4 regions of the Streptomyces sp. NPDC001796 genome follow, and region 1 is predicted to be linked to each of the others. Evidence: riboswitches for the same ligand, from Rfam matches in the RefSeq annotation. Region 1 holds a riboswitch; each other region holds the start of a gene.

Region 1 (7,334 bases):
GAAGGGCAATCGTGTCCATATCCTCCCGCACCGCTCGAACGGTGCGCATCCTCGGCGTCGCCTCGGCCTCCGCCGCGCTCGCGCTCGGCGTCGCCGGCAACGCGCTCGCCTGCAACATCCGTGACTTCTCGGCCGTCGCCTCCTGCGACAGCGGGAAGGGCATCATCACCGTCACCGACAAGGACGCCTCGGGCAAGGAGGCGACCGTCAGCGTCTACCTGGAAGAGAACGGCGCGGACGCGAAGAAGGTCGGTGAGAAGACGGTCACCGGCACCAAGGACGGCGCGATCGTCACGTTCTCGGAGGACTGGGCCGCCGGCGCCCAGTACCGGGTCCACATCAACGCCAACGGCGGCCAGGTCAACGAGGACCTCTCGCCCCTGACCACCCCGTCCAAGGCCTGCGCGACGTCGCAGACCACCCCGCCGGCCTCCGAGACCCCCAAGCCGTCCGACACGCCGGCCCCGACCCCGTCCTCCTCCGCATCCCCGTCGGCCACGCCGTCGCAGGCGGAGAGCACGGCCCCCGCCACGGCCGGGGACAACTCCCCCTCGCCCGCGGCGGGCAGCTCCAACCTCGCCGAGACCGGCGCCAGCTCCAACACGCCCATGATCGCCGGTATCGCCGGCGGCCTGGTCGTCATCGGTGGCGGCGCGGTGTTCTTCGGCATGCGCCGCCGCGGCAGCGCGTCGAAGAGCAACTGACGCATCCGCGCCCGTACGAACCGACGGCCCGCCCCTTCACCGGGGCGGGCCGTCGCGCGTGCCGCACATCAGGCCGGCTTGCGAACCATGAACACGTCCACCGAGTCCTCGGACTCCACTGTGAATCCGTGCCGCTCGTAGAGCCGCCGGGCGGGACTGCCCTGTAGCACGTTCAGCCGGACGAGGACACCGCTGCGGTCACACCGCTCCAGCAGCTCGCTCAGCACACCCGAACCGATACCGCCGCCCTGACGATGCGGGCCAGGTAGAAGTGCTCCAGCCAGTGGGCGTCCTCGGCCGGTCGCAGCGCCACGCAGCCGGCGAACGCACCGCCCGCCTCGATCACCCATGTGTGGGCCGGGTCGAATCCGTCCCGCAGCCGCTGCCGCACCCGCTGCTCGTCATACCGCCCGAGCCGTTCCAGATCCGCCCGCAGCACCACGGCACGCAACTCGGCCACTGCCTCGACGTCCGACACCGACGCCGGGCGAATATCCCAGTCCGCCATGATCGCCACCCTAGGTGGCGGACGCGCCGCCGAGCACCATGATTTCCGCTGCGTCGAACACGACCCCGACCTCGTCCCCGGGCTCCGGGGCCGACCGCAGCGGGCAGGCCGCCTCCAGTGCGGGTGCCCCCTCCGGTTGCAGGCGCACGGCGACGTGGGTGCCGCGGAAGGTGCGGGCGGTCACGGTGCAGCGCAGGCCCTCGGTGGCCGCCGTCAACCGTACGCCCGCCGGGCGGACCAGCAGGCTGCCGGGTCCCTGCGGGGAGCCTTCCGGGACCGGGAGCTTGCCCCACGGGGTGTCCGCTGCCTCGCCGGCGACGGTCGCCTCCACCACGTTGTCGAAACCGAGGAAACGCGCCACGAACTCGTTCGCGGGCCGCTGCCACACCTGAAGCGGCGTGCCCGACTGGGCGATCCGCCCGTCGCGCATCACCACGACCCGGTCGGCGAGCGCGAAGGCCTCGCCCTGGTCGTGGGTGACGGCGAGCACGGTGGTGCCCAAACGGCCGAACAGGTCGCGCAGTTCGATGACGAGTCGCTCGCGTAGCGACCGGTCGAGCTGGCCCAGCGGCTCGTCCAGCATCAGCAGCCGTGGCCTGGGCGCGAGGGCACGGGCGAGGGCGACCCGCTGCTGTTCGCCGCCGGACAGCTCCGACACCGCCCTGCGCGCGGCCCCCGGAAGCCCGACCAGGCCGAGCAACTCCGCCACCCGTGCCTCCCGTTCGGCCCGCGCGGTTTTGTGCATACGCAGCCCGAAGGCGACGTTCCCACCGACGTCCCGCTGCGGGAAGAGCTGGTGGTCCTGGAACATCAGGCCCACCCCGCGCCGGTGCGCGGGCACCCCGTCAAGGTCACGGCCGTCGAGGAACAGCCGCCCCGCGTCGAGGGGTTGCAGCCCGGCCACCGTTCGCAGCAGCGTCGACTTGCCGCTGCCGCTCGGCCCGAGCACGCACACGATCTCCTGCTCGGCGACCTCGAGGTCCACTCGGTCGAGCGCGGCCCACCCGTCGAAGCGCACGGTCGCGCCCTGCAGCGTGAGCATCGTCAGAACTCCCCCGTCCGATCGGTCCGCAGCCTCTCCAGGACGCCCAGCGCCACGGCGCACACCACCATCAGAATCGTCGACAGGGCCATCGCCTGCCCGTAGTTGAGGTCGCCGGGCCGGGCGAGCAGCCGCGCCACGGCCACCGGCAGCGTCGGGTTGTCGGGCCGCGCGATGAACACGGTCGCCCCGAACTCGCCCAGCGACACGGCGAACGCGAACCCGGCGGCGATCAGCAACGCCCGCCGTACGATCGGCAGATCGACCTCGCGCCACACCCGCCACGGCGACGCCCCGAGCACGGCGGCCGCCTCCCGCAGCCGTTCGTCCACGGCCCGCAGCACCGGCAGCATGGTGCGCACGACGAAGGGTGCGCCCACCAGCGCCTGCGCGAGCGGCACCAGGATCCAGGAGCCGCGCAGGTCCAGCGGCGGCTTGTCGAGCGCGATGAGGAAGCCGAAGCCGACGGTCACCGCGGACACGCCGAGCGGCAGCATCAGCAGCGCGTCGAAGCCCCGTACGAGCCGGCCGGCGTCCCTGCGGGCGAGGGCCGCGGCGGCGAGCGATCCGATCAGTACCGCGATGAGGGTGGCCGCGACGGCGTACTGGAGGGAGTTCACAATGGCGTCGACGGGCGGGACGAGGAAGGTGCTGTCATCGGTGCGGGTCAGTGCCTTGTAGTAGGCGAACCCGGGCGCGTCGAGCGAGCGCTGGACGAGGACGGCGAGCGGCAGGACGAGCAGGAGGGCGATGGTCGCGAGGACCGCGCCGAGCAGCGCCCACTGTGCGGTCCCGCGCGGCCTGCGCGCCGTGCGCGACGGGTCGACCAGCTTCAGCGCGCTCTCCCGGCGGCGCACCGTCCAGGAGTGCACCCCGAGGATCGCGCACACCGCGGCGAACTGGACGATCGTCAGCACGGCGGCGGTGGACAGGTCGAAGATCTCCGAGGTCTGCCGGTAGATCTCCACCTCGAGAGTGGAGAAGGTGGGGCCGCCGAGGATCTGCACCACGCCGAAGGAGGTGAAGGTGAACAGGAACACCATCAGCGCGGCGGCGGCCACCGCCGGCGCGAGCGCGGGCAGCGTCACCGTCCGCCAGGCCGTGAGCCGGGAGGCGCCGAGCACGCGCGCGGCCTCCTCCTGGCGGGGGTCGAGCTGCGCCCACAGTCCGCCGACCGTGCGGACGACGACGGCGTAGTTGAAGAAGACGTGGGCGAGCAGGATGGCCCACACGGTGGTGTCGAGCCGTACGCCCCACAGGTCGTCGAGGAGTCCGCCACGCCCTACCAGCGCCAGGAATGCGGTGCCGACGACCACCGTGGGCAGCACGAACGGGACGGTGACGACGGCGCGCAGCAGCTGCCTGCCCGGGAAGTCGTAGCGCGCGAAGACATACGCGCCGGGCAGCGCGATCAGCAGGGTGAGGGCGGTCGAGGCCAGCGCCTGCCAGGTCGTGAACCACAGCACGTGCCGGATGTCCGGCTGCGCGAGCACATCCACGACGCGCCCGAACCGCCACACCCCGTCCGCCTTCAGACCGCGTGCGACGATCGCGGCGACGGGGTAGGCGAAGAAGACCGCGAAGAACGCGACGGGCAGGGCCATCAGCCCCAGCCGCGTCGCGTCACCCCGCCTGCGTGGGGTCACTTCAGTACGAGCGACGTCCACGACTTGACCCACTGGTCACGGTTGGCGGCGATCTTCGTGGGGGCCATGGTCTCGGGGTCCTTGGCCGCGGGCCCGTACTCGGTGAACTCCGCGGGCACCTTCGCTCCCCCGACCACCGGGTAGACGAACATGTTGAGCGGCATGTCCTCCTGGAACCTCCTGCTGATCAGGAAGTCGAGGAACGCCTTGCCGCCCTTGGTGTTGTGCGCGTTGCTCAGCAGACCGGCGAACTCGATCTGGCGGAAGCAGGTGCCGGTGGCGACACCGGTCGGCGCGGTCTTGGGCCGGGGGTCGGCGTAGACGACCTCGGCGGGCGGCGAGGAGGCGTAGGAGACGACGAGCGGCCGGTCGCCCTTGGCCTTCTTTCCGCCGGCGGAGCCGGAGAACTCCTCGTTGTAGGCCTGCTCCCAGCCGTCGACCACCTTCACGCCGTTGGCCTTGAGCTTCTTCCAGTAGTCCGGCCACCCCCCGTCGCCGTACTTCGCGGCGGTGCCCAGCAGGAAGCCGAGGCCGGGTGAGGAGGTGGCGGCGTTCTCGGTGACGAGGAGGTTCTTGTACTCGGGCTTGACGAGGTCGTCGAAGGAGGCCGGCGGGGTCAGCTTGTGGTCGGCGAAGTACTTCTTGTCGTAGTTGACGCAGATGTCGCCGTAGTCGATGGGTGTGACCCGGTGCTTGTCCCCGTCCAGCCGGTACGGGGCACCGACCTGGTCGAGGCCCTTGGCCTCGTACGGCTGGAAAAGGCCGTTGTCCAGCGCCCTGGACAGCAGGGTGTTGTCGACGCCGAAGAAGACGTCGCCCTGCGGGTTGTCCTTGGTGAGGATCGCCTTGTTGACGGCCTGGCCCGCGTCGCCGTCCTTGAGGACCTTGACGGTGTAGCCGGACTCCTTCTCGAACGCCGCGATGACGCTCTTCGAGGCGGCCCACGAGTCGTGGCTGACGAGGGTCACGGTCTTGGAGTCGCCGCTGCCGTTCCCACTTCCGGAACCGGACGACCCGCACGCGGACAGCGTGACCATGCCCAGCCCGACGGCCACGGCCGCCCACTGCTTACCGGTGATGCTCAACTGGATTCCTCCTGGGGGTGACCAGGAAGAGACGCGGCCCTGCCCCGGACCTCCGAGGGTCCGGGGGCAGGGCGCAACAGCTCGAGTGAAGACCGAACTCCCTACCCAGAATGACCTGGGCGAGGTTCAGAGGGTCTGCGGTCGCTACCGCACTCTCAGCGCTGTGGCGCTCCCCTGTCGGAATATGAAGATGTACGTACTGACGGACCAGCCCTCAGACTACCGCTCGGTGGCGGCGAGCTGACCGCACGCCCCGTCGATCTCCTGACCCCGGGTGTCCCGGATCGTCACCGGCACACCGTGGGCGGCGATCGCCTCGACGAACGCCTTCTCGTCCTCGGGGCGGGAGGCGGTCCACTTGGAGCCGGGCGTCGGGTTCAGCGGGATCAGGTTGACGTGCACGGGCTTGCCCTTGAGCAGCCGGCCCAGCAGATCACCGCGCCAGGCCTGGTCGTTGATGTCCCGGATGAGGGCGTACTCGATGGACAGCCGGCGTCCGGACTTCTCGACGTAGTCGAACCCGGCGTCGAGGACCTCGCGCACCTTCCACCGCGTGTTGACGGGGACGAGGGTGTCGCGCAGCTCGTCGTCCGGGGCGTGCAGGGAGATGGCGAGACGGCACTTGAAGCCCTCGTCGGCGAACCGGTGGATGGCCGGCACCAGTCCCACGGTGGAGACGGTGATGCCGCGCTGCGAGAGGCCGAGCCCGTCCGGCGCGGGATCGGTGAGGGCCCGGATCGCACCCACGACGCGCTTGTAGTTGGCGAGGGGCTCGCCCATGCCCATGAAGACGATGTTGGACAGCCGCGCCGGGCCGCCGGGAATCTCGCCGTCGCGCAGCGCCCGCATGCCGTCCACGATCTGGTGCACGATCTCGGCGGTCGACAGGTTGCGGTCCAGGCCCGCCTGGCCGGTGGCGCAGAACGGGCAGTTCATGCCGCAACCCGCCTGCGAGCTGATGCACATGGTGACCCGGTCGGGGTAGCGCATCAGCACGGACTCGACGAGCGTGCCGTCGAACAGCCGCCACAGCGTCTTACGGGTGGTGCCCTGGTCCGTCGCCAGATGCCGGACGACCGTCATCAGCTCCGGGAGCAGCGCCTCCCGGAGCTTGCCACGGGAGGGCGCGGGAATGTCGGTCCACTGCTCCGGGTCGTGCGCGAACCGCGCGAAGTAGTGCTGCGAGAGCTGCTTGGCGCGGAACGGCTTCTCGCCGACCGCGACGACCGCCTCCTTGCGCTCGGCGGGCGAGAGATCAGCGAGATGCCGCGGCGGCGTCTTGGCTCCGCGCGGCGCGACGAAAGTGAGTTCTCCGGGCTTGGGCATGGTCCTCCCAGTGTCTCAGATCCACTGGAATGGCCCGCGGCCGAGGATTCACCGGGCCGCGAAGTCCGGTTCGGTCCCCCGTCGGCGCAGCCCGCGTGCTCCGTCAGGCGGTGGCGGTGGCGCGGATGGCCGCGATGTCGAACTGGAGGCGGACCTTCTCGCTCACCATGGCGCCGCCCTCGGCCAGCCTGGCGTTGTAGGTCAGGCCCCAGTCGGAACGGTTGATCGTGGTGGTGCCGTCGAAACCGACGCGCTCGTAACCGAACGGGTCCGTCACATGGCCGATGTAGGTGAGTTCCAGGTCGACGGGACGGGTGGTGTCCTTGATGGTGAGGTCACCTGTCATGCGGTAGACGTCCTCGCCCACGAGGCGCACAGCGGTGCTGGTGAAGATCATCCGTGGATAGGTCGCGGAGTCCAGGAAGTCGCGGCCGACCAGGTGCGCGTCGCGCTGCTCGACACCGGTGTCGACGCTGGCGGTGAACAGCGCTATGTCGGCACGGGAGCGGGCCGGGTCGCGGCCGTCGAAGTAGAGGCGGCTGTCGTACTGCGTGAAGGCGCCGCGCACCGTCGTCACCATGGCGTGCCGCACGGAGAACCCGATCCTGCTGTGCGCGGGGTCGATCATCCACTCGCCGGTGAGCGCCTGCAGAGCGGGATCAGGCAGAACGCCGACACCGCTGTGCGCCGGGGCGGCGGGCCTCGACGGGGCACCGGGGGCCACGGCTGCGGCGGGAGCCGTCGCGCGTCGGAGTGGAGAGCTGCGGCCGAAAAGATTCATGAAGCATGTAGTTATGTCAGGGCGACCGCGCCCGCAAGGCCTGGTCAGAAAACCCGACCCTTCATCGGCAGACCTTCACAGGTGAGCGCATCTGCCGGGTGTCGACGCGGCAGAGGGGCCCACCGCCACCTTGTGGACGACGAGCCCCTCGGCGAGGACAGCGCAGGTCAGGCCGACCCGACGAAGATCACCATCAGCAGCCACACCACCGGCGCCGTCGGCAGCAAGGAGTCGAGGCGGTC
Region 2 (7,334 bases), on a different contig from region 1:
GGCCTCGTCGGGGCGGGGCAGGACGAAGGGGGCGCGGCTCATGGACTCCGAGCCGCCCGCGAGCACGATGTCGGCCTCGCCCGCGGCGATGGCGCGGGCGGCCGTCGTCACCGCCTCCAGGCCGGAGGCGCACAGCCGGTTGACCGTGGCGCCCGGGACGGACTCGGGCAGGCCGGCGAGGAGGGCGGCCATGCGGGCGACGTTGCGATTGTCCTCGCCGGCCTGGTTGGCGGCGCCCCAGTAGACGTCGTCGATGCGGGCCGGGTCGAGTGCGGGCACGTCCGCGACCAGGCCGCGGATCACGGTGGCCGCGAGGTCGTCGGGCCGCACGGTGGACAGTGCGCCGCGCAGCCGGCCGATGGGGGTGCGGCGGGCTGCCGCGAAGTGGACGGTACGCACGACGGAACTCCTGATCGGCATCGGCGATGGAGCGGAGCCAGTCAATTAGCACCGCTAGTTTTGGACTATAGACCGCCGGCCGATCGCCGGGAAGCTCACCGGTGGATGCAGGGAGAGGGTGCACTCCCGTCGAGTTTGACCTGATCGGTCCTGGGGACCCGGGCGCGCATGGAGTGGTTGCGGCAAGCGGCGTGCGTGGGTGAGGACCCCGAGCTGTTCTTCCCCGTCGGGACGGCGGGGCCGGCCGCCGAGGAGACCGCCGCCGCCAAGCGCGTCTGCCGCCGCTGCCCCGTCCTGGGCGAGTGCCTGGACTGGGCCTTGGGCAGCGGGCAGACGGCGGGCGTGTGGGGCGGCACCGGCGAGCAGGAGCGTGCCGAACTGCTCCGTGCCACAAAAGACCGACCGACAAGGAGAAGCGCGCGATGACCGTGGTGCACAGCACGCTGCCCGAGCCCGCACGCAGGGTCACCGGGGAGGCCCTGCAGGAGACCCTGGTGGATCTGCTCGGGCTGTCCCTGATCGGGAAGCAGGCCCACTGGAACATCGTCGGGCCCAGGTTCCGTTCGATCCATCTCCAGCTCGACGAGGTGGTCGGCACGGCACGCTCGTACGCCGACACGGTGGCCGAGCGCGCGTCCGCGCTCGGTGTGCCGCCGGACGGCCGCCCGGAGACCATCGCGTCCGTCTACGGGCTGCCCGGCACGAAGGAGGGCTGGCTGCGGGACACCGAGGTCGTGGGTCTGATGGTGGAGTCGCTGGAAGCGGCGATCGGGCGGCTGCGCAAGCGGATCGAAGCCACCGCGGAGGCGGATCCCGTCACCCAGGACCTGCTGATCGGGATCACCGCGGAGCTGGAGAAGCAGCGCTGGATGTTCGAGGCCGAGAACTGGCCGCGCAAGGAGTAGGACCGAGCGGAACCCGACCATCGAGGGTGGAGAGGAGTACGCCATGACCGACGCCCTGGAGATGGACGCGCTGTGGGAGGACTTCCACCGGGTGGTGAACATGACCTCCCAGGAACTGGCGGCCTGGCTGCGGGTCCGGGACGCCGACGAGGAGAGCGAGCCACTGCCGGAGGAGGCGGGCACGCCCACCGGGCGGCACGTGCTGTCGATTCTGCAGAAGCGGCGCACCGACCTCACCGACGACGACGTCCGGGTGATGCGCAAGGTGGTGGACACGGTCACCTCCGAGGTGGATGTGGAGAACGAGCCGGAGGCCGAGGACGAGCAGCGGCGCCACCGGCTCATGACGCTGGGGCACGACCCGCTCAAGGCGTCGAGGTGAGGCCGCCGTGGGCCGGGACGACAGAGCCGCCGGGCTGATCGGGGAACTCGTCGCCGAGCACGGGCAGACCTACGCCGAGGAGGCGGGGATCCGGCTCAGGGACGCCCCGCAGCCGCTGTACCGGCTACTGCTGATGGCCCTGCTGCTCAGCGCCCGCATCCGCTCCTCGATCGCCCTGGCCACGGTGCGGGCGCTCGAGGAGGCGGGCCTGAAGGACCCCCGCCGCATGGCTGAGGCGGACTGGCAGGAGCGGGTGGACGCGCTGGGGCGGGGCGGCTACCGGCGTTACGACGAGCGGACGGCGGCCCAACTGGGCGACGGTGCCGGGTTGCTGACGGATCGTTGGGGCGGAGACCTGCGGCGGATGCGGAAGGAGGCCGACGGCGACGTCTCCGCCCTGCGCCGGCTGTTGCAGGAGATCCCGGGGATCGGACCGGCCGGCGCGGACATCTTTCTGCGCGAGGTGCAGCGCGTGTGGCCCGAGGTGGCTCCCTACCTGGACGCGAAGGCACTGTCGGGGGCAGAGCGGCTGGGGCTGCCGAAGGACCCGGAGAAGCTGGTGAAGCTGGCGAAGGACACCGAACCGGCGGTGCTCGCGGCGGCGTTGGTGCGCGCCGCAATCGACAAGAAGCTGGCGGAGGAGGTGCGGGAGCACGCGGCGTGAGGGCGGGCTCGGGGTGGCCGCCCAGCGGGCGCAGGACGAGTTGCCCCGGCAGGGCCCGCCGCGGGCCTTCCCGCACCGGACAGCGGGGCCTCGGCGTCACCGACACCGCGGCGACCGGCAGGTGAAATCTTCAGCGGAAGCGGAGAAAGCGCATTCCCTCACAGGCCCGCCCGCTACTTTTTGACATGCGCGCAACACTCCCTTCCGTCACCCCCAGGAGCCGTTCCCCATGCGCAGACTCCTCGCCGCCCTCGCGGCGGCCACCGCCGCGGTCGGCGGACTCACGGTCACCGCGCCCACCGCCGCGGCGGCCGACTCGGGCACGTTCAACGTGCTCAGCTACAACGTCGCCGGTCTCCCCGAAGGCATCTCCAGCGCCCCGACACCGCGCCAGTCGAGCACCACGACGATCGGCTCACGCCTCGGCCCGTACGACATCGTCCAGGTCCAGGAGGACTTCAACTACCACGCGTACCTGTACGCCGCGGACTCCCACCCGTACCGCACGCCCACCAGCGGCGGCGCCGGCGTCGGCAGCGGACTCAACACGCTGTCCGGAATCCCGTACGACACCGACGACTTCGAGCGCGTCCACTGGAACTCCTGCCAGTACGACTCGGGCGACTGCCTCACCCCCAAGGGCTTCACGTTCATGCGGGAACGCCTGGCCGAGGGCGTCTACGTCGACTTCTACAACCTGCACACCAACGCCGGGACGAACGACGGCGACCTCACCGCACGGGCGGACAACCTCAAGCAGCTGACGGACTTCATCAAGACCCACTCCGCGGGCAACGCCGTCGTCGTCATGGGCGACACCAACACCCGTTACACGCGTTCCGGCGACACGATCGCCGAGTTCGCCGCCGCGAACGGCCTCACCGACGCCTGGGTCAAGCTGGTGCGCGGCGGCACCCCGCCCGCCAAGGGCAGCGACCCGCTGCTCTGCGACGAGAACGCGGTCACCAACAGCTGCGAGGTCGTCGACAAGATCCTCTACCGGGGCAGCAAGCTGGTCTCGCTGGGCGCCACGGCGTACAACAACGAGCACGCCAAGTTCCTCACCGACGACGGCAAGATGCTCTCCGACCACGACCCGATCACCGCGGCGTTCAGCTGGACGCGCAACTCCGCCTTCCAGCTCGGCGACCAGTTCGGCGGGCCGCACGGCGACTACTACAACGACCTCGACAGCGTCCCGGCCGGCGCCCGGGCGACCGGCATCTCGCTGCGCAGCGGCTCCCGTGTCGACCAGGTCGGCGTGACGCTGGCAGGCGGCACCACGCTCGCCCACGGCGGCACGGGCGGTACCGCGTCCTCGCTGACGCTGGGCAGCGGCGAGTACGTGACGAGCGTGCAGCTCTGCGAGGGCCGGTACGACGGCCACACGAGGATCTTCTCCGCGAAGTTCACGACCAACCTCGGCCGCAGCCTGGCGGGCGGCACCACGACCTCCGACTGCGTGACCCGTACGGCGCCCTCCGGCTGGCAGATCGCCGGGTTCCACGGGCGTTCCGGCGGCGAGGTCGACAAGATCGGCTTCATCTACACCCGGCGCTGACGCGCCACGGCGACTCGTCGAGGGCCGCCGACCGACCTGGCAGCGGCCCTCGCGTATGGCTGATTCCCGTCCCCGGGTTAGTCTTGCCGCCGTACCGGACACGGGGTGCCCCCTCTGGGGGCTGAGATCACACCCGTCGAACCTGAACCAGTTCGTACTGGCGGAGGGATGTCTTTCATGCCATCGGCGCATGTCTCGGACGGGCTGCCCACAGGCGGCCGGAGCACCGTCTTCGACGGGCGGATGCCCACCGCTCCCGGCGACCTCAGGGTCGAGGGTCACGGCATCGAGCCGGTCCCCGAGACGAATCGTTACGGCGGGGCAGGCCGGCTGTTCACCGTGTGGTTCGCCCCCAATCTGACCATGACCGGCGTGTTCACCGGGACCATCGGCATCGCGCTCGGCCTGGACTTCACCACCGCGCTCGCCGCCGCCGTCCTCGGCACGGTGCTGGGCGCGGTGCCCACCGCCTATCTGAGCACCTGGGGCAGCCGTACCGGAGCCGGCCAGCTGCCGCTCGCCCGGCTGGCGTTCGGGCGAGCGGTGGTGCTGCCCGGGGTGCTGCAGTGGCTGTCCTCGATCGCCTGGGACGCGCTGATCGGGCTGTTCGGCGGTGATGCGCTGGCGCGGCTCGCCGGCTGGCCGTTCTGGCTGGGCGTCCTTGTGGTGATGCTGGCGCAAGGGGCCCTCGGGGTCCTCGGATACGAGGCGATCCACCGGCTGCAGCTCGTCATGACGTTCGTGCTGGCGGCCGCCTTCGCGCTGATCGCCCTGCGCATGGCGGGCAGCGTGCACCCCGCCTGGACGGGCACCGCGCACGGCGCGGACCGGGCGGGCGCCTTCGTGCTGACCAGCACCATCGCGCTCAGCCTTTCGCTGTCCTGGGCGCCGTACGCCAGCGACTTCAGCCGCTATCTGCCGCGCGGCACGTCACGCCCCCGGATGTTCTGGTGCACGCTGCTCGGCCTCGTGGTGTCCTTCGTCGCCGTGCAGGTCCTCGGGCTGTGGGGCGCCTCGGTCCTGACCGACCAGACGGCCGCGGGCGTGGACCATGTACTGGGCGGGGGCGCGGCCGGCGCCTTCGGACTGCTGGCCGTCGCGCTCGCGGCGCTCGCCAGCAACGCGATGAACGACTACAGCGGCTCCTTGGCGCTGCAGACCGTCGGGGTGCGCCTGCCGCGTCCGGTGGCGGCCGCCCTCGCGGTGGTGCTGGGCTTCCCGCTGGTGCTGTGGATGCACGCGGCGAACACCACCGCCCGCTTCCAGAACGTGCTGTTGTTCGTGAGCTACTGGATCCCGGGGTTCGTGGCCATCGTGGTCGTCGACTGGCTCGCACGGCGCGGCACCGCGGTCGACCTCGCCGCCGGGACCGCGCGGCCGCGCTCGGTGTGGCCGCCGCTGCTGGCGTTCGTCGGCGCCTTCGCCGCGGCGGTGCCGTTCATGGACACCGGCCTGTACGTGGGTCCGGCCGCCCACGCGCTGCACGGCGCCGACGTCTCGTACTACGTGGCGTTCCTGGTGGCCCTCGCGCTGTATGCCCCGCTGCGCGTCCGAGAGGAGATTCGCGTGCGCGTCCGAGAGGAGGGCCGCGCATGACCGCGCCGCCCCGCGTCCTGACCATCGCCGGCTCCGACTCCGGCGGCGGCGCCGGGATCCAGGCCGACCTGAAGACCATGCTGGCGCTCGGCGCCCACGGGATGAGCGTGATCACCGCGGTCACGGCGCAGAACTCCGTGGGAGTGCAGGGGGCGTGGGAGCTGCCCGTGGAGGCGGTGCGCGCCCAGTACCGCAGTGTCGTCGACGACATCGGCGTACAGGCGGTCAAGACGGGCATGCTCGCCTCGCCCGCGCTGGTCACGGCGGTGGCCGACCTGCTCACGGACGTTCCGGCACCGGTCGTGGTGGACCCGGTGAGCGTCTCCAAACACGGCGACCGGCTGCTCGCCGACGACGCCCTGGACGCGGTACGGACCAGGCTGCTGCCGCTCGCCACGGTGACCACGCCGAACCTGGACGAGGTCGCGGAGCTGACCGGCCTCACGGTGACCGACGAGGCGGGCATGCGCCGCGCGGCCGACCGCCTGCTGTCGTACGGGCCCCGGTGGGTGCTCGTGAAGGGCGGGCATCTGCCCGGCGAGGCCGCCGACCTGCTCACGGACGGCCGGCAGGAGCACTGGCTGCGCGCTCCGCGCCACGACAACCGCCACACCCACGGCACGGGCTGCACCCTCGCCTCGGCCGTCGCGGTCGGTCTCGCGCGGGGCCTCACGGTGCCGGAGGCGGTGCGGCAGGCCAAGGCGTACGTCACGGAGGCGATCGCCGCGGGCTTCGCGCTCGGCGCCGGCATCGGACCGGTGGACCACGGCTGGAGGCTGCGTGCGGGCACGTGACGGTGGCCGGGGAAGGGAACCCGCCGTCATGAGGGTGCCTCGGGGAAAGGCGTCACAGACGGATCTGGTGTGATGGACGGGCACCGCCGATCCTTTCGCGGAAGGACCGAACCCTGAACACCCCGCTCGCCGAGGCTCTCTCCGTCGTGCTCCTCGTCGCCGTCCTGGCCGGCGCGGTGGTGCGTCCCTTCAAACTGCCGGAGGCCGTCTGGGCGGTTCCGGCCGCCGGGATCGCCATCCTGACCGGCGCCATCTCCCTGGATCACGCGCGGGCCGAGGCCGAGCGCCTGGGCCCGGTGGTCGGCTTCCTGGCGGCCGTGCTGGTGCTGGCCCACTTCTGTGACGTCGAGGGGCTGTTCCAGGCCTGCGGCGCGTGGATGGCGCGCTGGGCGGCGGGTCGTCCCGGGCGGCTGCTGACCGCGGTGTTCGCGCTCGCCTCGGTGATCACCGCGGTGCTCAGCCTGGACGCCACCGTCGTGCTGCTCACCCCCGTCGTGTTCGCCACCGCGGCCCGCATGGGCGCCCGCCCGAAGCCGCATCTGTACGCCTGCACCCATCTGTCGAACACCGCCTCGCTGCTGCTGCCGGTCTCCAATCTCACCAATCTGCTCGCGTTCGGCGCGGCCGGGCTGAGCTTCACCCGTTTCGCCGCGCTGATGGCTCTGCCGTGGCTGGTGGCGGTGGCCGCCGAGTACACCGTCTTCCGGCGTTTCTTCCGCCACGACCTGGACGCGGGAGCCACCGACGAGGACCACGGCGAGCCGCCGAAGCTGCCGCTGTTCGCGCTGGTGACGGTCGCCTGCACGCTGGCGGGGTTCGTGGTGGCCTCCGCGTTGGGCATCGACCCGGCGTGGTCGGCGGCGGCCGGGGCGCTGGTGCTGGCCGTGCGCGGGCTCCTCCGGCGCCGGGCCACCCCGCTGACGGTGGTGCGCGCGGCGGCGCCGTCCTTCCTGGCGTTCGTGCTGGCGCTGGGCGTCGTGGTGCGCGCGGTCGTCGACAACGGCCTCGCGAGCGCTCTCGGTCAGGTGATCCC
Region 3 (7,334 bases), on a different contig from region 1:
CCTGCCCGCCACCTCGCGCCACGACGTGTGGTCGAACGTCGCCCTGGACGGCACGGTCGTCATCGACCCCTCCGACCAGGACCCGGTGGTCACCGAACTGGTCCGGCAGGGGTTACCGGTCGTCTCCGACGGCCGCCCGGCCGGCTCCCTCCCGGTCACCGCCTGGGTCGACAACGACCACGAGGCCGCCGTCCTCGGCATCCTCGACCACCTGGCGGATGCGGGCGCCCGCCGCATCGGGCTGCTGACCGGCACCACGACGGACACCTACACGCACCTGTCCACGACCGCGTACCTCAACTGGTGCGAGCGCGTCGGACAGGATCCGGTCTACGAGGCCTACCCGGCACACGACCCGTGCGCGGGCGCCGTCGCCGCCGACCGGCTGCTGGCCCGTCCGGACCGCCCCGACGCGGTCTACGGGCTCTTCGACCCGAACGGCACCGACCTGCTCGCCGCAGCCCGCCGCTACGGCCTGCGCGTCCCCGACGACCTGCTGCTCGTGTGCTGCAGCGAGTCCGCCGTGTACGCCAACACCGAGCCTCCCGTCACCACGCTCTCCCTCAAACCGCGCCGGATCGGCACCGCGGTGGTCCAGCTCCTCATCGACGCCATCGAGGGTGTCCAGCCGGAGCAGCCGGTCGAGCAGGTGATACCGACCGAACTGATCGTGCGTACGTCGTCCGAGCGACGCCCGCCCCGCACCACGGTCAGCCCGCCCCGGTCGCCCGGACACAGATAGCCCGGCACGCGGCCCGCGGGTGACGCACCAGTCGCCCGCGGGCGCCCGGCGACCGGGACACCGGCGGGAAACCCCCGCCCATTTAGGGCGAATGCCGCGGTGAACTGGAGGGCTTCCCCGATTCACCACCCCTGGGTCATCACATGGCGCGATCCGCATTCCTATGATGGGCCCACGACACCGCGGGCCGCTGCGACCAGGCAGTCCGATGCGGTGCAGATGCGGCGCGATGGTGGAGGGGTCGATGACTCAGGGGGCCGGTCAGGGACCCGAGGTGGAGCGGACGGCGACGTTGCGCGACTTCCGGGTGCCCGCGTACGTCCACGAGGCCGGTCCGTACGCGCAGAGCACGCCCCAGGACCAGGTCACCGGACCCGTCGCCGCCGCGGAGACCTACCCCCACGGCTACTCCGACGCCTACACGCCCACCGAACGGGACCTCCCGGTCGTCAACCGCGGTGACACTCTCCAGGCGGACGTCGCTCCCACGGCCGTGCCCTCCCCGCAGTCCGCGGAGGGTCCCGGTCCGCTGTTCGTCGTCGGGGACGTGCACGGCTATCTCGACCAGCTCATGGCGGCGCTCCAGGAGAAGGGCCTCGTCGACGCCGAGGGGAGCTGGTGCGCGGGCACGGCGCGGCTGTGGTTCCTCGGCGACTTCACCGACCGCGGGCCCGACGGCATCGGCGTCATCGATCTGGTGATGCGGCTGTCCGCTGAGGCGGCCGCGGCCGGCGGCTACTGCAAGGCGCTCATGGGCAACCACGAGCTGCTGCTGCTCGGCGCCAAGCGGTTCGGCGACACGCCGGTGAACTCCGGCGCGGGCACCGCCACCTTCCAGGCGGCCTGGTTGCTCAACGGCGGCCAGAAGACCGACATGGACCGCCTGCAGGACCACCACCTGCAGTGGATGGCCCGCCTCGACGCGGTGGAGGAGGTCGACGGGCACCTGCTGGTCCACTCGGACACCACCGCCTACCTCGACTACGGTGACTCCATCGAGGCGGTCAACGACACCATCCGCGAGACGCTCACCCGTAACGACGCGGACGAGGTGTGGGACCTCTTCCGCAAGTTCACCAAGCGCTTCTCCTTCCGTGACGAGGGCGGCGCCGACGCCGTACGGTCCCTGCTGGACACCTACGGCGGCAGGCGCATCGTCCACGGCCACAGCCCCATTCCCTACCTGCTCGGAGAAGTCGGCTCGGAGGACGGCGAGGACGGCACGGGCCCCGTGGTCGAGGGGCCGCACGTCTACGCGGACGGACTGGCGATCGCGATGGACGGCGGGGTGACCATGGCCGGAAAGCTGCTGGTCCAGCAACTTCCCTTGGATATCTGAGCGTTCCCCGGACAAACATCCCCCGACGGAGGACCGCGCACAGGAGCGCAGGCCGGGGCCATTTTCCGGAAACCCCCTGTCACCGCGCGCCGTCGCCGCTCTACCATCGGCTTATCCGTAGCAGGCTCCCCTCCGTTTCTGCCCGACGGCTCGTCAGCATGCCGAGCCACAAGCCCTACGGAGCATCGGGGGATGCACATGAACAGCGTTCCGCAGCACCTGCTGAGCGAGGACCGCCAGGACTACGAGCGGATCCTCGATGAGGCGCTGCGCTCCGCACCACACCGCCCGGATCTGTCCGCTGTGGGTCAGCGGCTGAACCCCGAACAGTTGCGCACCATGGCGCTGAACGCCACCGCCCTCATCACCGCGGCGGCGGCCACCGAGTACCAGCACTACGTGATGGTCCGCGAGGAACTGCGCCGGCCGGCGCCGTCCACCCCGATCGTCCAGGACGGCACCCCCGGTTCCCCGGAGGCGGACCTGGACGCCCTGGGGCTCGCGGCCACCGTGGGAGAGGCCGCCGCGAGCGCCGGGACCGGTGCCGTCATCGCGGTCCTCGCCCCCTTCCTCGCGGGTGCGGCAGCGGCGATCTTCCTGCTCGTGGGGTACATCCTCAAGATGGTCAATCCCGATCAGGCGTTCGCCCGGACGCTCCTGACGACCGGGTGGGTCTTCGGCGCGGTGACCGCGGCGTCGATCCTGGTCGCCGCGATCGGCCTGCTGCTCACCGCCCTGCGCAACAGCTCCTCGGCACAAGGGGCGGACGCGTCGGGCACGTTGACGACGGAGGTGTCCCGGGCCAGGGATGCCTGGCACGAGGCACTGCTGGAGCGCGGCATCCTGCCGTTCCTCCGTGAGGCGCTCAGCGACCCGGGCACGGCCGCGATGACCCGGAAGGCACCGGAGGCGACCGCCGGCCGCATCCCGCACCTCGGCTACGACCGTCCGGGGTTCAGCAGCCCCGACAGCGGTCCGGCCGCCGGTACGCGCCCCAGCTTCACCAGCCCCGACTTCACCAGCCCGGACTTCGGCGGGCCGGAGCACACGCCGGAGTGACCGGCCCGGCCGGCGACCGGTCGCCACCGAGGTGCGCAAGGCGGGGGCGCCCACCTCCGGACCATCCCCGGAGTGGCCCCGCCCCCGGCCGACCCACCGACGTCCGGCCCGCTCACGAAAGGCGCGGGCCCATGTCGTGGTCACTCCGCGTCAGTCGGCCCCTCCGGCCCGCGCAGCGACGACGCAGGCCGGTGGGCACCGCATGACGGGACGTCGGCGGGCACTGCCAGATCAGTCGGCGATCGGCAGGTACACCCGGTTTCCCGCCTCGGCGAACTCCCTCGACTTCTGTGCCATGCCCTCCTCGATCTCCTCGCGGTTGCCGCCGTGCTCACGGCGGATGTCCTGGGAGATCTTCATCGAGCAGAACTTCGGACCGCACATCGAGCAGAAGTGCGCGGTCTTGGCCGGCTCCGCCGGAAGGGTCTCGTCGTGGAAGGCACGGGCCGTGTCCGGGTCGAGGGCCAGATTGAACTGGTCCTCCCAGCGGAACTCGAAGCGCGCGTCGGACAGAGCGTCGTCCCACGCCTGCGCACCCGGATGGCCCTTGGCGAGGTCGGCCGCATGGGCAGCGATCTTGTAGGTGATCACACCGGTCTTGACATCGTCGCGGTTGGGCAGGCCCAAGTGCTCCTTGGGGGTGACGTAGCAGAGCATGGCCGTGCCCCACCAGGCGATCATCGCGGCGCCGATGCCCGAGGTGATGTGGTCGTACGCCGGCGCGATGTCCGTCGTCAGCGGCCCGAGCGTGTAGAACGGAGCTTCATCGCAGATCTCCTGCTGAAGGTCGATGTTCTCCTTGATCTTGTGCATCGGGACGTGTCCCGGGCCCTCGATCATGGTCTGTACGTTGAAACGCCTGGCGATCCGGCCGAGTTCCCCGAGCGTGCGCAGTTCCGCGAACTGTGCCTCGTCGTTGGCGTCCGCGATGGAGCCGGGCCTGAGGCCGTCGCCCAGCGAGTACGTGACGTCGTAGGCCGCGAGGATTTCGCACAGTTCTTCGAAGTGTTCGTACAGGAACGACTCCTTGTGGTGGGCGAGGCACCACGCCGCCATGATCGAGCCGCCACGCGAGACGATGCCGGTCTTGCGGTTCGCGGTCAGCGGTACGTACGGCAGACGCACCCCCGCGTGCACCGTCATGTAGTCCACGCCCTGCTCGGCCTGCTCGATGACCGTGTCCTTGTAGATCTCCCAGGTCAGTTCCTCGGCCTTCCCGTCGACCTTCTCGAGGGCCTGATAGAGCGGCACCGTGCCGATCGGCACGGGGGAGTTGCGCAGCACCCACTCGCGCGTGGTGTGGATGTTGCGGCCGGTAGACAGATCCATGACCGTGTCGGCGCCCCAGCGGGTCGCCCAGGTCATCTTCTCGACCTCCTCCTCGATGGACGAGGTGACGGCGGAGTTGCCGATGTTGGCGTTGACCTTCACCAGGAACCGCTTACCGATGATCATCGGCTCGATCTCGGGGTGGTTGACGTTGGCCGGGAGGACCGCACGGCCTGCCGCGATCTCCTCGCGCACCACTTCCGGGGACACGTTCTCCCGGAGGGCGACGAACTCCATCTCGGGCGTGATCTCCCCACGGCGTGCGTACGCCAGTTGCGTCACCGCTTTGCCGTCGCGGCCGCGGCGAGGCTGACGCGGGCGCCCCGGGAACACCGCGTCGAGGTTGCGCAGTCCGCCCCGCGGCGACGTGTGCTTGATGCCGTCGTCCTCGGGGCGGACGGGACGGCCCGCGTACTCCTCGGTGTCGCCGCGGGCGGTGATCCAGTTCTCCCGCAATGGGGGCAAGCCCCTGCGGACGTCGGTCTGGACCAGTGGATCGGTGTACGGGCCGGAGGTGTCGTACAGCGTGACCGACTGCCCGTTGGTGAGGTGCACCCGACGGACCGGCACCCGCAGGTCGGGGCGTGAGCCCTCGATGTACGCCTTGTGCCAGCCGATGGACTGTCCAGCCTCCTGCGACTGTTCGCCCTGAACGGAGGCAGGCGTGCGTACGTCCTTGTTGGTCATGAGACCTACTCCCTACGCCGGCATTACCCGGTAACAGGTTCAGCGGTCGACGCAGCGGTTTCCGTCCGCCGATGTTCCACGTGAAACATCGCGTCTACGGAGGTCAGCGCCCTCTCAGCCCGGTGCTCCGAGCTCCCGCGTGTGCAAAGGTCCCCCCACGCTAGCGTCTCTTTGCGCGAGCTGAACAGTGGGCCTCACGCCTTCTTGCGATGATGCCTCGGTGACCACGACACAGCATCCGCCCCCGTACCCACCGCCCGACCCGCCCCACGGCCACGGCCCGGGTGACGCACATGGCCATGGACCGAGCGGCGGGCACGGGCAGGGAACACGCGGCGGGCACGGTCACTCGCACAGCCACAGCCACAGCCACAGCCATGGCTCGGCGGCGCCCGTGTCGCTGCACCTGCGCAGGGTCATCGCCGCGATCCTCATTCCCTTCACGGCAGCCGTGGTCGTCGGTCTGGTCGTGCTGTGGCCCGGCGGAGTGCCGTCACACAAGCGCACCGGCGTGGGATTCGACCGGCAGACCCAGCAGGCCACGGTCACCAGGGTGGTGGAGGTGGACTGCAAGTCCGTGAACGCCTCGGGTGACACCCCGACCGGTGACACTTCCACGGCCGAGGGCTCCTCGGCCCAGCAGCAGTCGACCGGCACCTGCAAGAAGGCGACCGTGCGCGTCGACACGGGCAAGGACCAGGGCCGGACGTTCACGGAGATCGTCCAGCCGGACCAGTCACGGCAGTTGCATCAGGGCGAGAAGGTCGTGGTCGCGTACGAACCGTCCGCCCCCAGGGACCTGCAGTACTCAGTGGCGGATGTGAACCGCAAGGTCCCCATGGCGTTGCTGGCCGGCATCTTCGCCATCGCCGTGGTGGTCGTCGGCCGGATGCGCGGTGTGATGGCGCTCATCGCGCTGGCCGTCAGCTTCCTGGTGCTGAGCCTGTTCATCCTGCCGGCGATCCTGCAGGGCTCGAACCCCCTGCTCGTGGCCGTGGTCGGGTCCAGCGCCATCATGCTGATCGCCCTCTACATGTGCCACGGCCTCTCGGCACGCACCTCGGTGGCGGTGCTCGGCACGCTCATCTCCCTGTCCCTGATCGGTGTGCTGGGCTCCCTGTTCATCGGCTGGGCCGCGCTGACCGGCAACACCGACGACAACACCGGCCTGATCCACGGCCTGTACCCGGGTATCGACATGAGCGGCCTGCTGCTGGCCGGCGTCATCATCGGCTCCCTCGGCGTCCTCGACGATGTGACGGTGACGCAGACCTCGGCGGTCTGGGAACTCCACGAAGCGAACCCGTCGATGGGCTGGCGTGGTCTGTACCGCGCGGGAATCCGCATCGGCCGCGACCACATCGCGTCGGTCGTCAACACACTCGTCCTGGCGTACGCGGGTGCCGCTCTGCCGCTGTTGCTGCTGTTCTCGATCGCGCAGAGCAGCGTGGTCACCGTTGCCGACAGCGAGCTGGTCGCGGAGGAGATCGTGCGCACGCTCGTCGGTTCGATCGGCCTGGTCGCCTCGGTGCCGGTGACCACGGCACTGGCCGCCCTGGTGGTCTCCGCCGACCGCTCCGACGGCTCCGGCCGGTCCGCCGTTCCGGCCGCCGCTCCGGCCGCCGCACCGGCCCGCGGTGGGCGCGGGCGGCGCCGCAGGCACTGAGGCGCCCGAACCGCGGGGAGGCACCGCAGAAGCGTTACGGCACCCACCGCGCCCCGCACGGCTCCCCGAGGAACCGTTACGGCACCGAAGCGTGGCCTCAGCCCGCGCTCTGCTCCTCGGCCAGGATCCGGTCCAGCGCCTCGTCGAGATGCGCGTCGAAGTCGGCGAGGGACCCCTCCTGACCGAGCGGCACCAGCTTGTCCGTACGGTCCAGGAACGCGACCAGCGGCACCGCCCCGGACCGGAACAGCGCCCGGTCTGCACCCACCTGGAGCCGGATCAGCACATCGCCGAAGGTGTCCGGCTCGGCGGGCGCGATGTGCACATCTCCGTCGCCGCATGGCCGGCCCACTCCGTCGACCAGCAGCTCGCGCCCGAACGCCCAGGTCACAGGAGCGTCCCCGGGCAAGTGGAAGGTCAGCCGCACGGCATAGGGATCACAGGTCTCGTAACACAGTTCCACCGGAATGCGGAACGAGAGCTCCTCCGAGACGAGAAAGCTCATCATCACC
Region 4 (7,334 bases), on a different contig from region 1:
TGAGCCGGACGAGTTCGGCCGCGTAGGTCACGCCCCTGGGGTGCGGCACCCACTCGCCCATGGGGTCGCCGGGCGGGTCGCCGCGCACCGCGAGCATGTTGCGGATCCCGGCGTCGGCGTACTGGCCGATGATGTTGCGCAGCTCGGCGACGGAGTGGTTGACCGCGGTGAGGTGGGCGACCGGGGTGAGCGTCGTGTCGGCGACGATCTGCTCGGTCTCCTTGACCGTGCCCGCACGGGTGGAACCGCCGGCGCCGTACGTGACGGAGACGAAGTCGGGGGCGACCGCCTCGACCCTTCGGAGCGCGCTCCACAGGTTCCGCTGGCCCTTGGGGGTCTTCGGCGCCGAGAACTCGAAGGAGTACGTCGTCTTGCCGGTGGCGAGGATGTCGCGCACGGTCCGTGCGCGATCTGTCCTCGTGGATGCGGTTCCGAGGGCCATAGTCGCAGGTTAGCCAGGGCTCGGCGGTCCCCCAACCGGACGCCTGGGATTTGCCCGAATTGTCGACTTGTTGTCCACCCATCGGACACCGCGGGGCAGTACCGGCCTCCGGGCGCTCCTACGCGGCGCGCAGCCGCTTGGCGAACTCGGCCGCCGCCGCGCCCGGGTCGTCCGCCTCCGTGATCGCGCGGACGACCACCACGCGGCGGGCGCCGGCCTCGAGGACCTGATCCAGGTTGCCGAGGTCGATGCCGCCGATGGCGAACCAGGGGCGGCCGGTGCCGAGCGCGGCGGTGTGACGGACCAGGCCGAGGCCCGGGGCGGGGCGGCCGGGTTTGGTGGGGGTGGGCCAGCAGGGGCCGGTGCAGAAGTAGTCCACACCCTCCTGGACGGCGGCGGCCTCGGCCTCCGCCTCGGAGTGGGTGGAGCGGCCTATGAGGATGTCGTCGCCGAGGACGGCGCGGGCCGCGGGGACGGGGAGGTCGCCCTGGCCGAGGTGCAGGACGTCGGAGCGGGCGGCGTGGGCGACGTCCGCGCGGTCGTTCACCGCGAGGAGCTTGCCGTGGCGGGCACAGGCCTCGGCGAAGACCTGGAGGTGCTCCAGCTCCTCGGCGGCCTCCATGCCCTTCTCGCGCAGCTGCACGATGTCGACGCCGCCGGCGAGGACCGCGTCGAGGAACTCGGCGAGGTCGCCCTGGCGCTTGCGTGCGTCCGTGCACAGATAGACGCGGGCGTCGGCGAGCCGGGCGGTGCGGGTGGTGTCGGGCACGGTGGTGTTCCCCCCGTTGTCGGTGGCGTACGGGCCGCGGCGGGGCGCGGTCGGCCGGGGCGGGGCGTGTCCCTGGCCCGCGGCCCGTACCTCGGACGGTTTTTCTTGTGTGTCGGCCTGATCGGACCGGAACAGGTCCGATCGGGTCAGCTCCGGTCGGGTCCGGTCCGATCAGGCCGGATCGATCAGACGGCGAGCGCCTGTGCGCGGCGCTTCACCTCCGTGCCGCGATTCTCGCTGAGAGCCTGCGCGGGGGTGCCGGGCAGAGTCGGGTCGGGGGTGAAGAGCCACTCGATCATCTCTTCGACCGTGAAGCCGTCGTCCCGCAGCAGGGTCAGGGTGCCTGACAGGCCCTTGACCACCTTGTCCCCGTCGATGAAGGCGGCGGGGACGTGCAGCGCCTTGTTCTCGCCTCGGCGGACGGCGATGAGCTGGCCCTCCTTGACCAGCTGCCGCACGCGGGTCACCTCCACGCCGAGGGCTTCGGCGATGTCGGGCAGGGTGAGCCAGGCGGGGACGAGAGCATCGATCTTTGCGTCAATCTCGGTCACGGGATCAAGCGTGCCATCCCGCACTGACAGTCGGAAGCGGAGCGCCTCCGGCGGGGTTAGGCGGAGAGGGTGGTTGCGCCCTACGCCGTGGCCTCCTTGAGCGGGCGGGACGGGTCCGACAGCAGTGCGGGGTCCATGGGGGTGCCCGACTCGATCAGGCGGCGGCCCTGCGCCAGGTCCCGGGGGCGGCCCACGGCCAGCAGGGCCACCAGGCGGCCCTCGCGCAGCCAGCAGACCGTCCAGGCCGCGCCCTCGGGATCGCCGCGCCACACCGTCGTGTCGGCGGACGCGTGGTGGCCCACGTACTGGACGAACCGGCCGAACTGCTCCGACCAGAAATACGGCACCGGGTCGTACGCCACCGGTGTCTGGCCGATGATGTTCGCGGCCACCGTGCGCGGACCCTGGAGGGCGTTGTCCCAGTGGTGGACGAGCAGGCGCTCCTCGTAGCGGCCCGACGGGAAGGACGCGCAGTCACCGACCGCGTACACGTCCGGCACCGAGGTGCGCAGATGGTCGTCGGCCAGCACCTCGCCGTGCACGCCCAGCTCGATCCCGGACCCGGCGAGCCAGGCGGTGGCGGGCCGGGCTCCGATGCCCACCACCACCGCCCCGGCCGGCACCCGGGAGCCGTCGTCCAGCACGACCGCGCCCGGCTCGATGCGGTCCACGCGCGCTTGTGTGCGCAGCTCGGCACCGCTGTCCGCGTACCAGGCCGTCATCGGCACCGCCACCTCCGCGGGCAGCGCCCCCGCGAGCGGCCGGTCCGCGGCCTCCACCACGGTCACCGCGCAGCCCGCCTCGCGCGCGGCGGTGGCGAACTCGGCGCCGATCCAGCCGGCGCCGACGACCACGATGTCGTGCTGACGGGCGAGCACCGGCCGCAGCCGCTCGGCGTCGTCCAGGGTGCGCAGCAGATGCACCCCGGGGACGCCCTCCGCGCCCGGCAGCCGGATCGGCTCCGCCCCGGTCGCGATGACCAGGACGTCGTACGGGACGGGGCCCCGCTCGGTGTCCAGCTCGTGGTCCCCGGGGCGCAGGCCGGTCGCTTCGCGACCCAGTTCGAGCCCAATGTCCAGCGCCTCGAAGTCGACGTCGAAGGCGGAGCCCTCGGCCTTGCCGAGCAGCACGGCCTTGGACAGCGGCGGCCTGTCGTACGGCTGGTGCGGCTCCGCGCCGATCAGCGTCACGCCGCCGGTGAAGCCCTGTTCCCGCAGGGCGACCGCGGTCTGCACCCCGGCCATGCCCGCGCCCACGACGACGACGCGCCGCGCCGTACCACCCCGTGCCTGCGTCTGCTCGCTCACCTGATCACCATAGACAACTGACGAATTGTCAGTCAGGGGGCGTGCTGAGTGACGTCCTGCACAGCCCCCGGGCCGGGCGGGAGGCTGTCTTACCGAGCCGAACGGCACGGGCTAGGGTTGCCACCGTAAGCACTCGCGGGAGCCCGGGCGCACCGGGCTGAGAGGGAGGCTGGGACGGCCTCCGACCGTACGAACCTGATCCGGGTCATGCCGGCGAAGGGAGGGGCTGGACGCCCATGTCGCGTACACCGGACGAACCGTCGACATCGAGCGATCCGTCGACCGTGTCGGACGTCCTCGTCATCGGGGGCGGGATCATCGGTCTGGTGACCGCCTGGCGGGCGGCGCAGCGGGGGTTCGCCACCGCCGTGGTGGATCCGGAGCCGGGCGGCGGAGCCGCGCAGGTGGCCGCCGGGATGCTGGCCGCCGTCACCGAGCTGCACCACGGCGAGCAGACGCTGCTCGCCCTGAATCTCGCCTCCGCGCGCCGCTACCCGGACTTCGCCGCAGAACTGACCGAGGCCACCGGCCGGGACCTGGGCTACCGCCGCTGCGGCACGCTCGCCGTGGCGCTCGACGCCGACGACCGCGCCGAGCTGCGCGAACTGCACGCCCTGCAGCAGCGCTCGGGGCTGGAGTCGGAGTGGCTGAGCGGGCGGGAGTGCCGCCGTCTGGAGCCGATGCTCGCGCCGGGCGTGCGCGGGGGGCTCAGGGTCGACGGCGACCACCAGATCGACCCCCGCCGCCTCGCCGCGGCCCTGGTGACGGCCTGTGAACGCGCCGGGGTGGTCTTCCACCGGGTGTGGGCCGAGCGGCTCACGGTGGTGCGGGAGCGGGCCTGCGGGGTACGGACCGCCGACGGCACCGAGCTCGCCGCCGGGCAGGTCGTCCTCGCCGCGGGCAGCCTCAGCGGGCGGCTCGCGGGCGTCCCGGACGACGTCCTGCCGCCCGTACGCCCCGTGAAGGGTCAGGTGCTGCGGCTGACCGTGCCCGCGCGGTACGCGCCGTTCCTGAGCCGTACGGTGCGCGCCGTCGTCCGCGGTGGCGCGATCTACCTCGTGCCGCGTGAGAACGGCGAGCTGGTGGTCGGCGCGACCAGCGAGGAGCTTGGCTGGGACACCACGGTCACCGCGGGCGGGGTGTACGAGCTGCTGCGGGACGCGCACGAGCTGGTGCCCGGGATCACCGAGCTGCCGCTCACCGAGACGCGGGCGGGTCTGCGCCCGGGCTCGCCGGACAACGCGCCGCTGCTCGGCCCCACCGGGCTGGACGGCCTGCTGCTGGCCACCGGCCACTACCGCAACGGTGTCCTGCTCACCCCGGTCACCGGTGACGTCATGGCGCACGTGCTGACCACCGGTGAGCTTCCCGAGGAGGCCCGCCCCTTCACGCCCCGGCGTTTCACCGCCGCCGCACTCACGGAGCAGCCCGTATGAACATCTCGGTCAACGGGGAGACCCGCGAGGTCACCCCCGGTGTCGCGCTCGACGCGGTGGTGCGGAGCCTGACCGCCGCCCCCTCGGGCGTGGCCGCCGCCGTCAACGAAACCGTCGTCCCGCGCGCGCAGTGGGCGTCGACGTCCCTCAGCGAGGGAGACCGCGTCGAGGTCCTCACCGCCGTCCAAGGAGGCTGACCCATGGCTGACGATCCCTTCGTCCTCGGTGGGACCACCTACTCGTCCCGGCTGATCATGGGCACGGGGGGTGCCCCGAGCCTGGATGTGCTGGAGCGGGCGCTGGTGGCGTCCGGCACGGAGCTGACGACGGTCGCGATGCGGCGCGTCGACGCCTCGGTGCACGGCTCGGTCCTGTCCGTGCTCGACAAGCTGGGCATCCGGGTGCTGCCGAACACCGCGGGCTGCTTCACCGCGGGCGAGGCCGTGCTCACCGCCCGCCTCGCGCGCGAGGCCCTCGGCACGGATCTGGTCAAGCTGGAGGTCATCGCCGACGAGCGGACCCTGCTGCCGGACCCGGTCGAACTGCTGGAGGCGGCCGAGACGCTGGTGGACGACGGCTTCACCGTGCTGCCGTACACGAACGACGACCCCGTTCTCGCCCGCAAGCTGGAGGACGTCGGCTGCGCCGCGATCATGCCGCTCGGCTCCCCGATCGGATCCGGGCTCGGCATCCGCAACCCCCACAACTTCCAGCTGATCGTGGAGCACGCGCGCGTGCCGGTCATCCTGGACGCGGGCGCGGGCACGGCGTCGGACGTGGCGCTGGCGATGGAGCTGGGGTGCGCGGGTGTGATGCTCGCCTCGGCGGTGACCCGGGCGCAGGAGCCGGTCCTGATGGCGGAGGCCATGCGGCACGCGGTGGAGGCCGGCCGGCTCGCCCGCCGGGCGGGCCGTATCCCGCGCCGGCACTTCGCGGAGGCGTCGTCGCCGATGGAGGGCGTCGCGCGGCTGGACCCGGAGCTGCCGGCCTTCTGAGCGGACCGGAGGAGGCCGCGTCACAGGTCGGCTGCAGTAGGGCCCCGGTATCCCCGCAGCGGACGGTGGGTGACAGTGCGCCCTCGTAGACTCACCAGCGTGGATACGACCCTTCAGGACCCTCTCGTCGGGCAGGTGCTCGACGGCCGCTATCGCGTCGACGCACGGATCGCGGTCGGCGGGATGGCCACGGTCTACCGGGCCCTGGACACCCGCCTGGACCGTGTGCTCGCGCTGAAGGTGATGCACCCGACGCTCGCGGCGGACGGCTCGTTCGTCGAGCGCTTCATACGCGAGGCGAAGTCGGTCGCCCGTCTCGATCATCCGAACGTCGTTCAGGCTTTCGATCAGGGTGCCGACGGGTCGTACGTCTACCTCGCCATGGAGTACGTCGCCGGCTGCACCCTGCGCGACGTGCTGCGCGAGCGCGGGGCGCTGCAGCCCCGCGCGGCCCTGGACATCCTGGAGCCGGTGCTGGCCGCCCTGGGGGCCGCGCACCGCGCCGGGTTCGTGCACCGGGACATGAAGCCGGAGAACGTCCTCATAGGCGACGACGGCCGGGTCAAGGTGGCCGATTTCGGTCTCGTCCGGTCCGTCGACACCGTCACCAACACCACGGGCGCCGTCCTCGGCACCGTCTCCTACCTTGCCCCGGAGCAGATCGAGCACGGCGCGGCCGACCCGCGGGTCGACGTGTACGCGTGCGGGGTCGTCCTCCACGAGATGCTGACCGGCGCCAAGCCGCACCACGGCGACTCGCCCGCCCAGGTGCTCTACCGGCACCTGAACGAGGACGTTCCCCCGCCCTCGGCTGCCGTGCCCGGGCTGTCCGTCGAACTCGACGACCTGGTCGCGTCGGCGACCGCGCGCAACCCGGAGCTGCGCCCGGCGGACGCGGTGGCTCTGCTGGGTCAGGTGCTTCAGGCCCGTGGCGCGCTGACCGACGAGCAGCTGGACGCCGTGCCGCCGGGGGCCATCGCCGCGGATCACGACAACGCCGAGGACCGCACGAGCGTGATCCCCCGCCTGCTGCCGGCCCACCCCGTGGGCGAGGACCGTGAGGCCGTCCTCAACCGGACGAGCCGGCTTCAGACCCCGCCGCCCGAGCCGCCTCGGCGCTCGCCGCGGCCCCGGCGGGGGCTGCTCGCGCTGATCGTCGCCGTGCTGGTGGTGTTCGGTGTCGGCACGGGGGTCTGGTACATCAACTCGGGCCAGTTCACCAAGGTCCCGCCGCTCCTGGCGAAGACGGAGGCCGACGCCCGGGCCCGGCTGAAGGCGGCCGGTCTCGAGGTCAGGCAGGTCAGACACGCCTACAGCGACACGGTGAAGCGCGGCACGGTGATCAGTACCGATCCGGCGGTGGGCGCGCGGATCCGCTCCCACGACGCGGTGACGCTGACCCTCTCGGACGGTCCCGAGACGGTGCAGGTGCCCGATCTGAAGGGCTACCCGCTGGACCAGGCGCAGGCCCGGCTGAAGAAGGACGGCCTGGTGCCGGGCATGGTCACCCAGGCGTTCAGCGCGGACGTGCCCAAGGGCTCCGTGATCGGCACGGACCCGGGTGCGGGGACCGAGCGGCACGGCGGTTCGGCGATCGCGCTCACCGTCAGCAAGGGCAGCCCGGTGGACGTGCCCGACGTCAGGGGCGCCTCCATCGACGACGCCACGTCACAGCTCCAGGACGCGGGCCTGCGGGTGAGGATCGCGGACACGCAGGTCACCTCGGAGTACGACGCCGGAAAGGTCGCCCAGCAGTCGCCGGACGCGGGGCGGCAGGCCGGTCAGGGCGACACCGTGACGCTGACGCTCTCCAAGGGCCCCGAGATGGTCCAGG

The links. Region 1 has a riboswitch for thiamine pyrophosphate ahead of ACFYZE_RS25335 (thiamine ABC transporter substrate binding subunit). Riboswitches for the same ligand answer to the same signal wherever they lie in the genome.
Region 2: linked by a shared signal. The riboswitch ahead of ACFYZE_RS08250 (purine-cytosine permease family protein) and the one ahead of ACFYZE_RS25335 (thiamine ABC transporter substrate binding subunit) in region 1 are both predicted to bind thiamine pyrophosphate.
Region 3: linked by a shared signal. The riboswitch ahead of thiC (phosphomethylpyrimidine synthase ThiC) and the one ahead of ACFYZE_RS25335 (thiamine ABC transporter substrate binding subunit) in region 1 are both predicted to bind thiamine pyrophosphate.
Region 4: linked by a shared signal. The riboswitch ahead of thiO (glycine oxidase ThiO) and the one ahead of ACFYZE_RS25335 (thiamine ABC transporter substrate binding subunit) in region 1 are both predicted to bind thiamine pyrophosphate.

Annotation. Positions count from the first base shown of each region.
Region 1 covers NZ_JBIAUC010000014.1:45,547-52,880, reverse strand. The annotation lists gene ACFYZE_RS25355 (LAETG motif-containing sortase-dependent surface protein) at 12-704, shown strand; partial or broken gene ACFYZE_RS25350 (GNAT family N-acetyltransferase) at 773-1,212, opposite strand; gene ACFYZE_RS25345 (ABC transporter ATP-binding protein) at 1,223-2,254, opposite strand; gene ACFYZE_RS25340 (ABC transporter permease) at 2,257-3,921, opposite strand; gene ACFYZE_RS25335 (thiamine ABC transporter substrate binding subunit) at 3,897-4,937, opposite strand; TPP riboswitch at 5,066-5,171, opposite strand; gene rlmN (23S rRNA (adenine(2503)-C(2))-methyltransferase RlmN) at 5,205-6,311, opposite strand; gene ACFYZE_RS25325 (YceI family protein) at 6,415-7,092, opposite strand; gene ACFYZE_RS25320 (phosphatidate cytidylyltransferase) at 7,260-7,334, opposite strand, start outside.
Region 2 covers NZ_JBIAUC010000003.1:342,617-349,950, reverse strand. The annotation lists gene ACFYZE_RS08280 (thiolase family protein) at 1-399, opposite strand, end outside; gene ACFYZE_RS08275 (WhiB family transcriptional regulator) at 568-825, shown strand; gene ACFYZE_RS08270 (Dps family protein) at 822-1,304, shown strand; gene ACFYZE_RS08265 (DUF3140 domain-containing protein) at 1,348-1,686, shown strand; gene ACFYZE_RS08260 (endonuclease) at 1,694-2,350, shown strand; gene ACFYZE_RS08255 (jacalin-like lectin) at 2,580-3,911, shown strand; TPP riboswitch at 4,003-4,097, shown strand; gene ACFYZE_RS08250 (purine-cytosine permease family protein) at 4,089-5,507, shown strand; gene thiD (bifunctional hydroxymethylpyrimidine kinase/phosphomethylpyrimidine kinase) at 5,504-6,301, shown strand; gene ACFYZE_RS08240 (arsenic transporter) at 6,415-7,334, shown strand, end outside.
Region 3 covers NZ_JBIAUC010000002.1:528,799-536,132, reverse strand. The annotation lists gene ACFYZE_RS05945 (LacI family DNA-binding transcriptional regulator) at 1-742, shown strand, start outside; gene ACFYZE_RS05940 (metallophosphoesterase) at 972-2,081, shown strand; gene ACFYZE_RS05935 (hypothetical protein) at 2,274-3,140, shown strand; gene thiC (phosphomethylpyrimidine synthase ThiC) at 3,372-5,156, opposite strand; TPP riboswitch at 5,149-5,305, opposite strand; gene ACFYZE_RS05925 (YibE/F family protein) at 5,377-6,822, shown strand; gene ACFYZE_RS05920 (SsgA family sporulation/cell division regulator) at 6,920-7,334, opposite strand, start outside.
Region 4 covers NZ_JBIAUC010000001.1:618,639-625,972, reverse strand. The annotation lists gene metF (methylenetetrahydrofolate reductase [NAD(P)H]) at 1-442, opposite strand, end outside; gene thiE (thiamine phosphate synthase) at 561-1,211, opposite strand; gene ACFYZE_RS02780 (Rv2175c family DNA-binding protein) at 1,397-1,762, opposite strand; gene ACFYZE_RS02775 (NAD(P)/FAD-dependent oxidoreductase) at 1,843-3,069, opposite strand; TPP riboswitch at 3,195-3,308, shown strand; gene thiO (glycine oxidase ThiO) at 3,306-4,505, shown strand; gene thiS (sulfur carrier protein ThiS) at 4,502-4,702, shown strand; gene ACFYZE_RS02760 (thiazole synthase) at 4,706-5,500, shown strand; gene pknB (Stk1 family PASTA domain-containing Ser/Thr kinase) at 5,600-7,334, shown strand, end outside.